Regions from separate parts of the Psychrobacillus sp. FSL K6-1464 genome, predicted to be linked through region 2. Evidence: predicted binding sites of a transcription regulator. Region 2 holds the regulator's gene; each other region holds the start of a gene.
What was found. The regulator CtsR, encoded in region 2, represses protease genes until heat stress. The targets are predictions, from matches to a motif close to ATGGTCAATAAAGGTCAAACA.
Positions count from the first base shown of each region.

Region 1: a site for CtsR is predicted at 2,447-2,467, ahead of MKX39_RS04750 (ATP-dependent Clp protease ATP-binding subunit). Genes of this name have one in related genera too.
Region 3: a site for CtsR is predicted at 3,018-3,038, ahead of clpP (ATP-dependent Clp endopeptidase proteolytic subunit ClpP). Genes of this name have one in related genera too.

Region 1 is NZ_JBBOOP010000001.1:1,001,014-1,005,424, reverse strand. Features, by position in the region: gene MKX39_RS04750 (ATP-dependent Clp protease ATP-binding subunit) at 287-2,422, opposite strand; gene MKX39_RS04745 (Crp/Fnr family transcriptional regulator) at 2,607-3,302, shown strand; gene MKX39_RS04740 (metal-sulfur cluster assembly factor) at 3,449-3,769, opposite strand; gene MKX39_RS04735 (prolyl oligopeptidase family serine peptidase) at 3,836-4,411, opposite strand, start outside.
Region 2 is NZ_JBBOOP010000001.1:3,637,941-3,642,351, forward strand. Features, by position in the region: gene MKX39_RS18795 (ATP-dependent Clp protease ATP-binding subunit) at 1-641, opposite strand, end outside; gene MKX39_RS18800 (protein arginine kinase) at 638-1,732, opposite strand; gene MKX39_RS18805 (UvrB/UvrC motif-containing protein) at 1,722-2,270, opposite strand; gene MKX39_RS18810 (CtsR family transcriptional regulator) at 2,287-2,760, opposite strand; gene rsgA (ribosome small subunit-dependent GTPase A) at 2,979-4,034, opposite strand; gene MKX39_RS18820 (ABC transporter ATP-binding protein) at 4,342-4,411, opposite strand, start outside.
Region 3 is NZ_JBBOOP010000001.1:2,732,774-2,737,184, reverse strand. Features, by position in the region: gene MKX39_RS13865 (gluconeogenesis factor YvcK family protein) at 1-478, shown strand, start outside; gene whiA (DNA-binding protein WhiA) at 507-1,448, shown strand; gene MKX39_RS13855 (HPr family phosphocarrier protein) at 1,466-1,723, shown strand; gene MKX39_RS13850 (hypothetical protein) at 1,868-2,278, shown strand; gene clpP (ATP-dependent Clp endopeptidase proteolytic subunit ClpP) at 2,339-2,935, opposite strand; tRNA gene MKX39_RS13840 (tRNA-Arg) at 3,101-3,172, shown strand; gene MKX39_RS13835 (catalase) at 3,276-4,214, opposite strand.

The DNA of each region.
Region 1 (4,411 bases), 2.6 Mb from region 2:
ATTACTTATTTTAAGATAGAACTAGTATATTTAAGTGGTTTTAAATCCAATTATACTTTTATATAAAGTATGTCTAGTTGATTGGAGCGCAGAGCGGCGACTCCAGCGGGACCGCGCGAGCTGAAGACCCTGGACTGAGCGTAAGCGAGGGAAGCGGCTGAAGCCGTGCCCGCGGAAAGCGCCCGATCGCAGAGGAAATCAACGGCATTCTACGTTTCTGTTTTTTGAGGACCGCGCGTCTTTTTGTCTGGTTTTCCTGTAGTTCTTCCTAATATTTGTGATTTTATTAACTTTCCATCATGATTTTCAGTTCATCCTCTTCCATTTTAGCAACTACCTTACTGCCAGGTAGAACAGTACCACCGATTAGCAGTTTAGCTACTGCCGTTTCTAAGTAACGTTGAATATATCTTTTCAATGGTCTTGCACCAAAAGCTGCATCTGTACCTTCCTCAACAATCCACTGTATCACTGAATCATCTACTTGCAACTCAATTTCTTGTTCATGCAAACGACTTTGAAGTTGTTTCACATATTTTTCTGTAATCTTAATGAAATGATGCGTGGTTAAGGAATGGAACATAATAATATCATCTAAGCGATTTAATAATTCTGGTTTAAAATGTTCACGTAATGCACTCATCACAAGGCTTTCATCTTGTTCCGATACTTCCCCAGTTGTATTTGCTAAGTACCCTGAGCCAATATTAGAAGTTAAGATGACAATTGTATTTGTAAAGTTTACAATTCTACCTTGGCTATCTGTTATTCGTCCATCATCCATCAATTGCAATAAAATATTTGCGACATCTGGATGTGCTTTTTCTATTTCATCGAGCAACACGACTGAATACGGATTTCTACGAACAGCCTCTGTTAATTGACCGCCTTCTTCATACCCGATATATCCTGGAGGTGCTCCAACCAAACGAGAAACACTGTGCTTTTCCATATATTCCGACATATCAATACGTATAAAATGCTCCTCAGAGTCAAATAAATTTGCCGCTAATGATTTAGCAAGTTCCGTTTTACCAACTCCCGTAGGTCCTAAAAATAAGAAAGATCCAATTGGTTTATGAGGATCTTTAATACCTGCTCTTGCACGCCAAACCGCCTCTGTCACTAACTGGACAGCTTGATCTTGTCCAACTACTCGCTCTCCTAATGTTTCATTCAAGCGTAAAAGCTTTTCTCTTTCTCCCTCTACCAGCTTTGTTACAGGAATACCAGTCCATCTTGAAACAATAGAGGCAATTTCGTCTGCTGTTACCTCTTCTCGTAATAGACGAGTTTCTGTATCTTCATTTACTTGGTTTTCATACACTTGAAGCTCTTTTTCTAGTGTGGGAATTTTACCATGGCGAAGCTCTGCTGCTAAGTTTAAATCGTATTGATTTTCCGCCTCTTCTAATTCTCGGCGATAGAGATCCAGTACTTCTCGTTTTTGTTGAATTACTCGAATAGCCTCTTTTTCTAGCTGCCATTTTGTTCGCATTTCACTTGTTGAAGTCTCTAATTCTTTTAAATCCTTACGCAATTGCTCTAGTCTTTTTTGACTTGCGGCATCCTTTTCTTTCATTAACGCTTGTTCTTCAATTTGAAGCTGCATCATTTTTCTTGTAACTTCGTCGAGTTCCTGCGGCATTGAATCGATTTCTGTCCGAATCATCGCGCAAGCCTCATCAACTAAATCGATTGCTTTGTCTGGCAAAAACCGTTCTGTTATATAGCGATTTGAAAGCTCTGCCGCTGCTACAATTGCTCGGTCATGGATTCGCACCCCGTGATGTAGTTCATAGCGTTCTTTCAGTCCGCGTAAAATGGAAACTGTATCTTCTATAGAAGGTTCTCTGACCATTACTTGTTGGAAGCGTCTTTCAAGTGCTGGGTCCTTCTCAATATACATTCGATATTCATCGAGTGTTGTAGCTCCAATACAATGCAATTCCCCGCGCGCTAACATTGGTTTCAACATATTACCGGCATCCATTGCACCATCAGATTTCCCTGCGCCAACTATCGTATGAATTTCATCGATGAATAAAATAATTTGTCCTTCGCTATCTTTCACTTGCTTTAAAACGGCTTGAAGGCGTTCTTCAAATTCTCCGCGATATTTTGCACCAGCGATTAACGAACTCATATCAAGCTCAAAAATCTGTTTCTCTTTCAAGCCTTCTGGTACATCCTTACGTACAATTCGCTGGGCTAGTCCTTCTACAATGGCCGTTTTCCCTACCCCTGGTTCGCCTATTAATACAGGATTATTTTTTGTTTTTCTCGATAGGATTCGAATAACATCCCTTATTTCCTGATCACGCCCAATAACAGGATCCATTTTCCCCTCTTTGACTGCATTTACTAGATTTCTACCGTACGTTTCTAAAGGACTTTTTTCATCTTGCTGTTTCATTTGCATTTTACAAACCTCTCCTCGCGAAATAGTTTGACCTTCTTTGACTAATATAAGTATACGTTTTCCCTATAACCTTTGTAAAGAAATATGGCATGATATTTGGTTAAGTAAATTACCTAAATATGCTATTATATATGAAAGTGCACATATGAAAACAAATGTGAATATCGGAAAGGAAGTAATAATTATGAATGAACAAAGTTCCAATTCACAAGGTATACATGCACTATTCGAACAATATGGAGTCAACTTAAAAGTAGATAAAGATCAATCCATTTTTTTAGAAGGTGAAAGGTCAGAAGATGTTTTTCTTGTAAAAACAGGTACCATTCGCATAAGTAAGGATACAGAAAGCGGAAAAATATTAACTTTGAGAATTACTGGAAATAATACGATTATAGGAGAAACTTCTATTTTTTGCGAAGTTTTGTATCATTCCGTTTCGGCAAATGCAATAGAACCTACCCACTTATTAGTATTATCTCGTTCTACATTGGAAAAATACTTATCGGATGATTCTACTCTTATGAAAGAATGGCTTCAAATCCTACAAGTGCATAATTTAAAAAACGAAACTCGCTTAAGAGATTTATTGCTCCATGGGAAAAAAGGTGCGTTATTGTCCACATTAATTCGATTAACAAATACATATGGGGTAAAACAAGAGGATGGTGGTATACTAATAGATCGCGCATTGACCAATCAAGAGTTGGCCAACTTTTGTGCTACTAGCAGAGAAGTTGTAAATCGGATTTTAAATGACTTAAAGAAAAAAAGGGTTCTATCGTTAGATAATGGTATGATTACAATTCATAATCTACCTTTTTTACGCACAGAAGTTGAGTGTGATAACTGTCCATTGCATATTTGTCGAATTGACTAGCTGCTGAGCTAATTCAGCGGCTTTTTTGTTTGGATTTTGGAAGGTGAAACTTAGGTGGAATCGTGTTTAACTCAGGGCACTATTGTGGAGCTTCATAATAAAAAGTCGAATCTACTATGATTCGACTTTTTACTCGATGTATTTTATTATCTAATTCCTAGTGCTATTTTAGCGTAGCGGGACATATTGTCTTTAGACCATGGTGGATTGAAGACTACATTCACATCTGTTCCTTTTACTTCAGGTAGTTCACTAAGTGCTGTTTTTACTTGATCTACAATCTGTGGACCCATTGGACAACCGATTGATGTTAATGTCATGGTAACTTTTGCAATATCTTCATCTGCTAACTGCACATCATATACTAAACCTAAATTGACAATATCTATGCCTAGTTCAGGGTCGATAACATTTTCCAGAGCGGCCATCATACTATCCTTCATGTCTTGTTCTTCATCTTGACTCATATTGAAAACCTCCTCTATTTTATCCCGCTTAACAGGCTATATATCAATCATATCAAACTCAACAGTTTATGCCAAACTATCCGCAAGCCACTGCATAGAAGCTAGCAATCCTTTTCGTGATACTGCATGTCCCGCTGACTTCTCGTTCATCAAGACTATATTCTTTTTATCATATCGCTTTCTAAGCGAAGCGATAAATTGGGCAGTTGGTTCATATGGTACTACAGGATCCTTTTCTCCATGCCAGAAGAATAATGGCGTTTCAATAAGATTATCAGGATAGTTTGATGCGTCAAAAGTAGCTAATGTGTCGAACATATTTTTTCGTTCAACCGCATTCAATGGTACTTTGAATCCTTTTTGTTCAACGGAAGCAATTTGTCCTTTCGCAAGTTCTACATAACCAGGCGTACCCATCATAATAGCAGCAGCGTCAATCCATGGATAGACAGTTAAACAACCTAGAGTAGTAATACCACCCATTGACGTTCCACCTATACCAATTTTTTGACCTGTGAAATAGCCTCGTTTTTCTAACTCAAGCTTAATATGCCCAACTTCTTCGATAGAAGTTAAAACAATTTCCCAAAAACGAAGACTTATTTCTACTTCATCTAATTCTTCATCTCGTTCTCCATGTAG
Region 2 (4,411 bases):
ACACCTGGTTCTCCAATTAGAACTGGATTGTTTTTTGTACGACGAGCCAAGATTTCAATTACTCTTGTAATTTCTTTACTACGACCAATTACAGGATCTAATGTACCTTCTCTTGCAATTTGTGTTAAGTCACGAGCTAGACCATCTAGTGTCGGTGTACTAGCTGGAGCTGTTCCATTGTTGCCATTGCCGTGCGCTTGCTCTGTACTACCTAATAATTGAAGTACTTGTTGACGAGCTTTGTTTAAACTTACTCCTGCATTATTTAGGACACGAGCAGCTACGCCTTCTCCTTCACGGATTAATGCAAGCAATAGATGTTCTGTTCCAATATATGAATGCCCAAGTTTTCGAGATTCATCTACGGAAAGCTCAATCACTTTTTTAGCACGAGGAGTGTAGTTAACAATTGGGCCAACTTCTTCTTTGCCTGCTCCTACTAGTTCCTCAATCCCTGCTTCAATTACTTTTAAATCTACTTCTATTGCCTCTAATGCTTTTGCAGCAATTCCACTACCTTCTCGGATAAGACCAAGTAATATATGTTCTGTTCCAATAGATTCATGCTTCAAGCGTATAGCCTCTTCTTGAGCTAGTTGTAATACTTTTTGAGATCTTTGTGTAAAACGATTAAACATCATTCAGATTCCTCTCCCTTTGTTTTCTGTTTTTCTTCTTTTTGCAATCTTTCCCTTAACAGCTTCGCGCGAAACATATCCCGCTCAGAAGTATTCAATGAAGTTCCCGCATATTTTTGTAGAAATCCTGGTTGCATAAACACCATACATTCATTCAAGATAGATACATCAACATCTTCTATGAGTCCCATATCTATTCCTAATCGTACATCCGATAGGCATCTCGCTGCTTCATCCGTTGCCATGATACGGGCAAATGATAAAGTTCCTAGAGATCGATATAGTCGGTCTTCTAGTGTATTGGCCGAATGCTTTAGAAGTGCATCTCGTGCTTCTCTTTCTTTTTGAATAATTTGTTCGGTAATACTCTGAAGATCAGCAAGTATGTCTTCTTCTGACTTACCAAGTGTGGTTTGGTTGGACACTTGATATACATTACCGAGCGCTTCACTACCTTCTCCGTAAATTCCTCTAACAACCATTCCAAGTCTTGAAATGATCGTAACAATTCTGTTCATTTGTTTGGTCATCGTTAATGCCGGTAAATGCATCATGACAGATGCACGCAAGCCAGTACCTGTATTTGTAGGACAACTTGTCAAATAACCAAACTGCTCGTCAAACGCATATGGTAATTCTTTATCTAATACACGATCTAGCACATCTGCTTGTGCATAGGCTTCTTGAATTTGAAGCCCTGGAAAAAGACATTGTATACGAATATGATCCTCTTCATTGACCATTACACTAACCGATTCATCATTTGATAATAAAACCGAGCCAGTCATAGGCGAGTTAGCGAGCTTTGGACTGATTAAATGTTTCTCTACTAACACTTGGCGACTTAGTTCCGATACATCCTTTATATGAATGGAAGAAAATTGCATATCTAATTCGTCACTTGCATCTAACAAAGTGGCAGATACAGATTGGTCAATTTTATGCGCCTCGTCTTCTGTAAATGCTAAAGGAAAACGATAGCCATTCAGATTTCTAGCTAAGCGTATTCTTGTACTCATCACGATATCTGAATGCTGTCCAACACCAGCCATCCAACTAGAAATGGAGTTATCTAAAAAGTGTTCAATTGACATTCGTTTGGTCACCTCCTCCTGTTGAAAGTTGACTTTCCAAATCTCTGGCTTCATCTCTCAACTTTGCGGCTTCCTCAAAACTTTCCGTGGCAATAGCATCTTTCATTTGAGAGCGAATGGCTTCTATACGTTTCTTTAAAGCAATCTTCTCTCCTAGTGCACCTGGAGCCTTCCCGGTATGCTTCGTGTTTCCATTATGAAGTCGCTTAAATACATTCGGTAACTGAGGGCGAAAACTGTTATAACAATTCGCACAACCAAATTTTCCTTCATCTAAAAAACGCTGGATCGACCAACCACATTCATCGCATACAATTATATTTTTTTGTTGTTTTTGTTGCATTGGTTGTTGTTCTGTTTGACTAAACCAGTTCGATAATAGTTGATGTAAAGATAGTGGATCTTGTTTGTACTCAACGTAAAACGGGTGGAGGCTATTTGCACAGACTTCACAATAATGTCTTTCAAGATGTTCACCATTATGCACTTGGGTAACCGTTACTTTCGCCGGTCTTTGTTTACAATTTTCACAAATCACCTTTAACACACCCCGTTCATTTTTCACTTTTTTCATATTTTAATGTTAATAACATGGCGCATAAAATACGAGACCTTAGTTCATCTCTGGCAGGTAATGGAATCACCAGAGTCGTTCTATTTAAAGCTGCTAAAATGAGTTTTGCTTCACGTTTAGTAATAACATCTTCATCGATCAATCGAAAAACAATATCTTCCGTGACCGATTCTGAAGCCCCATTTTCTAGTGTTTGTATAATATGCTCTATTAGATCAGCTTTTGTATGAGCTCGAACGCGGAGGATTCGAATATATCCCCCTCCACCTCGTTTACTTTCTACTAAGTATCCGCGATCTTGGGTAAATCGTGTATTGATTACATAATTTATTTGAGATGGAACACACTGAAACTTCTCCGCGATTTCACTTCGCTTAATTTCGATTTGTTCCTTACTTCCTTCTTCTATAATAGCCTTCAAATACCCTTCAATTATGTCAGATATATTTTTCATCTTCTCACCTCTTCTCACAAACTGACTTTGACTAACTTTGACTATATTATAACGAGAATTTTTTGTATGTGCAATTGATACGATTTGCACTTAAAAACAAGAAAAAACTACAAACCATTGTTTGTAGTTTAGGATATATTATTATGACTATTCCTATTCAAAAAATCTTTTTTATCTTTCTAGAATGACTAATTGAACCTTCTATAGCTACAGCTAAATTAAATTTTCTTTTTATAATTATTTCGTTGAGACTTCGTAACTTGCTTCCATTTATTCGTTTCTGCTTTTTTGGCTGCAGCATCGCTTTTGCGGTCGATATGCGCAAGCTCTCGCATCAGTTTTACATAACTCTTGTATCGTTCTTGTTTAAGAGTACCATTATCAATAGCCTCCCGAATTGCACAACCAGGCTCTTTTACATGCTGACAATCACGGAAACGGCAATCTAATGCTAGGTCTTCGATATCCTGAAAACTAGCACTCACCCCATCACTTGTATCCCAAAGTTGAAACTCTCTCATCCCAGGTGTATCAATTAGTAAGCCACCTTCAGGTAACAGCGTCAACTCTCTATGAGTGGTTGTATGGCGCCCTTTACTATCATCTTCTCTTATATGATTGACAGTCATTACTTCTACACCTGACAAGGCGTTTATCAAGGATGATTTCCCAACTCCGGAAGAACCTAAAAGTGCACCTGTTTTATGAGAGGATAATAGACTTCCTAATCGATCGATACCTTCGCCGGTCACACTACTCACTGCAAATATATCCACACCAAATGCAATAGCCTCTACTTCTTTCATATAATATTCTAGGTCTTCACAAGCATCTTTTTTCGTTAATACAACGATGGGGGTCGCCCCTGAATCCCATGCTGCCAATAGATATCTCTCTAATCTACGAACATTGAAGTCATGATTAAGCGACATCACTAGAAATACAAAATCAACGTTTACCGCAATTAGTTGAATTTCCGTCGTCAATCCAGCCATTTTCCTAGAGAACTGTGAACTGCGAGGAAGTACTTCATGGATTATCCCCTTTTCCTCACCAGGCATCCGATCGAGCACTACCCAGTCTCCAACTGCCGGAAATGCTTCTCTATCATTCCCAAATTTAAATTTCCCAGAAAGTGAGCATAGTAGCTCTCCTTCATTGGTCATAACTCTATATAAATTTTTATGTTCCAGTAGTACGCGACCTGCAGTTCCACTACCTGTCATTTTTTCTTCCCAATTATTATTCCAACCATATTGTTCGATTAAATTCAATTCAATTTCCCCCTAATTTCCGTATGAATAATGCCCAAGCCACATTAATAGAGCTATAAGCTAAACAATAAAAAACCATGACTGCACGAATCTGCAGCCATGGTTCCCCGGTCATTAGTAAAGAAGCATATATCTGGTTAGAGACATACGGAGTGGGACATCATAAACTTACAGATTCGTGGATACGTATATTCATTTGCCATGATGCCTCACTCCTTTCTTTTCGTTATTTTCAGAATACTACAAGTATTAGCATTTTGTCAATATAAATTATGCAAGGTACGTATTTGTAATATGGGTATCATTATTAATTATAAAGATGACATCCTACAAAATGACCTGGTTCCTGTTCCTTCCAATTTGGCTTTTTTTCCGTA
Region 3 (4,411 bases), 910 kb from region 2:
TCCTACGGACGTGAAACCGCTGCCAGAAACGATTAATGTCATTCGTCAGGCAGATGTTATTGTTATTGGTCCAGGAAGTCTATATACTAGTATTTTGCCTAATCTATTAGTGCAAGATATTCAACAAGCAATTAGGGAATCGAACGCAAAGAAAGTCTATATATGTAATTTAATGACACAGGCAGGGGAGACAGGGAATTATTCTGCATATGATCATGTAAATGCCCTGATCGAACATGTCGGAGAGAATTTCTTAGATGCTGTATTGATAAGTAAGGAAGAAATTCCCGAAAATGTTCAGTATATGTATAAACAAGAGCAAGCATCTCCTGTTAAAATAGATATTGACCAATTAAAAAAGTTGAATATAGATATAGTAAAAAAAGACATTTCAGTCGTTCATGGCGGTGCAGTTCGTCATGATGCAACCGAAGTGGCGAAATGGCTTGTAGAATACGCAGACGGTTTAAAAACTTAACCCGTCCAGGAGAAAGGGGGAAACGGAAATGTCGTTTGCTTCTGAAACAAAAAAAGAGATGACCCAGGAAGAATCAGAACCTTGCTGTGCACGGGCAGAGCTATCAGCGCTTATACGCATGAATGGATCTCTCTCTTTTAGCAACAAAATGTTAAGCTTAGATGTACAAACAGAAAATGCAGCTATTGCTAGAAGACTATATACGTTGATAAAATCGTTATATCCATATCAAGTAGAATTGCTCGTTCGAAAAAAAATGAGGTTGAAAAAGAATAATATTTATATTTGTCGTATTAGAGATGGGGCAAAAAGTCTGCTAGAAGATCTTCAAATTCTAAAAGACGGCTTTCAATTTGAATATTCTATCTCCAAAGATCTTGTCTCAAAAAATTGCTGTAAGCGTGCTTATCTTAGAGGTGCCTTTTTAGCAGGAGGATCAGTAAATAATCCGGAAACTTCTTCTTATCATTTAGAGATTTATTCTTCCTATAAAACACATAGTGATGCACTAGTAGATTTGATGAACGGATATGAACTAAATGCGAAAACAATTGAACGAAAAAAAGGGTTTGTCGCCTATTTAAAAGAAGCAGAAAAGATATCTGATTTTTTAAGTATTGCAGGAGCTCATAGAGCATTACTAAAATTTGAAGACGTTCGAATAATTCGAGATATGCGAAATAGTGTTAACCGACTAGTAAATTGCGAAACGGCCAATCTGAATAAAACAATTAGTGCAGCCATTCGCCAAGTGGACAATATACGTTTTATCGAAAATTCTATCGGATTAGATCGGTTACCTGAAAAACTTCGTGAAATAGCTAGGTTACGTGTAGAGTATCAAGATGTTACACTTAAAGAACTAGGTGAGATGGTTTCCTCAGGCGATGTGAGTAAATCAGGTGTTAATCACCGATTGCGAAAAATAGATGAAATAGCAAATGCGCTTCGTAATGGAGAGACAATTTAAGAAATGGGGAGTAGACTATGGCAGAACAGCAGGTGGAAGTAAAATTATCTTCAGGACTTCAAGCAAGGCAGGCTGCACTTTTTGTACAAGAAGCAAATCGTTATATTGCAGATGTCTATTTAGAAAAAGATACTAAAAAAGTGAATGCAAAAAGTATTATGGGAATTATGAGTTTAGCGATCAGCAAAGGAACAAAAGTAGGCTTAAGTGCAGACGGTTCCGATGCAGAGGAAGCAGTAGAAGCTTTAGCTAACTTCATCTCGAGTGAATCATAAAAACGAACGGCCTCATTAGTCATTTAGACGAAAGGGCTATTTTTTTTGAGGAAAATAAGGCATTATAAAACTCAAGAAGTTAGGAAAGTAGTTGCTCCATAACTATTTAACGATATCTTAGTGAATAAGATAGGTGGTGACTGTATGAAAAAGAATTTCATCTTAGGATTCTTTTTATGCTTAATCGTTTTAGCAAGTATTCAATTATCCAAAAGTACCCTAATAGAAAATGCATTAACTGATGAGTTTTTTAGTAGTAATACTATTTTAAGGATAGAGGAAATAAATAAGACGAATTTTACAAGAACCAATACATCATTAGAAAAGCAGCAAGCAATGAAAGCATTACTAAAAGGGCAGAAACTATCAATAATGGAGAAATCGTTTGATCCGCTTAAGGCAGAATATAGGATAGTGTCAACATCAAATCCGAATGACCATATTTATATATTTGTTGAGGAAAATGTAATTGTATTTCCTCACAAAAGTAGTAGAGGATATAGCATAAAAAATAATCATGAGCTGATAAGAGAAGTTGATTTTTTATTGAAGTGAGAAAATTCTCTTTAAAAAAATCCCAAAGGAATAAATTCCTTTAGGATTTTAGTGGATAGTTTATGCTTTTTTCATTTCGCTACGATCGATAATATGATCGATTAAGCCATATTCTTTAGCACGTTCTGCAGTCATGAAGTTATCACGATCTGTGTCTTTTGCAATGACTTCGATTGGTTGACCAGTACGTTCAGAAATAATTTTGTTCAACTTATCGCGTAAATGTAAAATGCGTTTTGCAGCAATTTCGATTTCAGTTGCTTGCCCTTGTGCTCCACCAAGTGGTTGGTGAATCATTACTTCTGCGTTAGGAAGCGCATAACGTTTCCCTTTTGTTCCAGCAGTAAGTAGGAATGCTCCCATAGAAGCAGCCATACCGATACAAATTGTTTGTACATCAGGTTTGATGAACTGCATTGTATCATAAATTGCCATACCAGCTGTAATACTTCCGCCTGGGCTATTGATGTAGATAGAGATATCTTTTTCTGGATCTTCTGCTTCTAGGAATAATAATTGTGCAACGATTGAGTTTGAAACGTTGTCATCAATAGCACTTCCAAGCATAATGATACGGTCTTTTAATAATCGAGAGTAGATGTCATATGCACGCTCTCCACGATTAGTTTGTTCAATAACAGTAGGAATTAAATTCATCCTGATTTCCTCCTTCAAAGGTGGGTTAAATTATTTAGTTACTGAGAAAAGTTCCCTCAGTTGTAACTTTATCATACACATAATGGTCAAGGAAGGTCAAATGTTAAGCTTTGAAATGTTTGCTTGAATTATATGCCTTCTATTTGTATAATAGATAAGTCGCTTGCCCTTGTAGTGTAATGGATAACACACAAGCCTCCGAAGCTTGTAATGTGAGTTCGATCCTCGCCGAGGGCATATTATTTCAACATAGTTATACATAAGATATTTCAATCCTCCGTTTATTTTCTATATAAACGGAGGGTTTTTATTAGTTTAAAAATACTTGGGTTTGTATTGTTTAGGGTGTTTTTTCGTCCTCTTTATTTCTTCTACCAAAGGAAACTGCATAAGCATCATGTCTAAAATGAAGAATCGGATCTTCGGAAAGGTCGATACCTTCTCCCACTATTGTAGGGTCAAACAATAGACTTTCAGTAGGGAGTACTTTTTTATTTATTGTTAAACGCCCTACTAATATCTTTTGCCTATCAGATGGCCATTTATCGGTAGGGTCATCGGTAGGATCTGTATCTTCCCCTATTCGAATATAGAGCTCAAATCCGACAGAGCCTTTTTCGACTCGCTTCTCTAAGTCCTCGTGTAAATAATTCTTAGACAAATGAATGTTGTCCAAGATAGAAGGGGATTTTTCATCTTTTAAAGGATGCCATTCGTATTTTATAGATTGTCTTTTACCTTCAGCATTAACTAAATAGAATGCATGAATAGGGTAGTAGTTTAAAGCCGCATAGCTAATCGGAGGTTGCTTTAGCTGTTCCTTAAGAGTGAGCAATGTATTCTTATGCTCTGGAAAGGTTGTCAGAAGCTTAGCCACTCCTAAACCTAAATCTACGGAGTGAATACCCGTTTTATGAGAGCCTAAAATTTTCAGCATATCTATAAAGGTTTTAGGGTCTTTTGTGACGAACATTGGAACTGTTGTACACACTTGATGACTAATAGAACCATCTGGCTGATGGAAATGGATAGCCATTCCTTTAGCTGGAGATAAAAAATCTGCTGCAGAGGGGTCTGGTGGACTATTGGAAAAACGAACGGTAGCAGCTACTGGTTCTTGTTGAAGATGGGGTGCCGTCGTATATGGAATCGCATTTCCGTTTGGAATAAAAGTGGCTTCATAAAATTCGCCTTTTGCATGGGCACGTCGATAACCAGGAAATTTACCTTGAAGTTGTTCTAATGTATTAACGGCATTTTGCGGTAGTGAATTACTCATCCAATCACCTCGTTTTTTTGAATGAAAAGAAAGATTTCATTTATTAATCATTACCACTGAATAAATTACCTAAACAATGAAGTACTAAAAATATGTAAATATAGTATGAAAATGGTTAGCTAAGCTGATTTATATCTAAAATATGTTTACTGGCGAAACGGAAAAGTCATCCCATCTAGTTACTTCTATATAAGGAT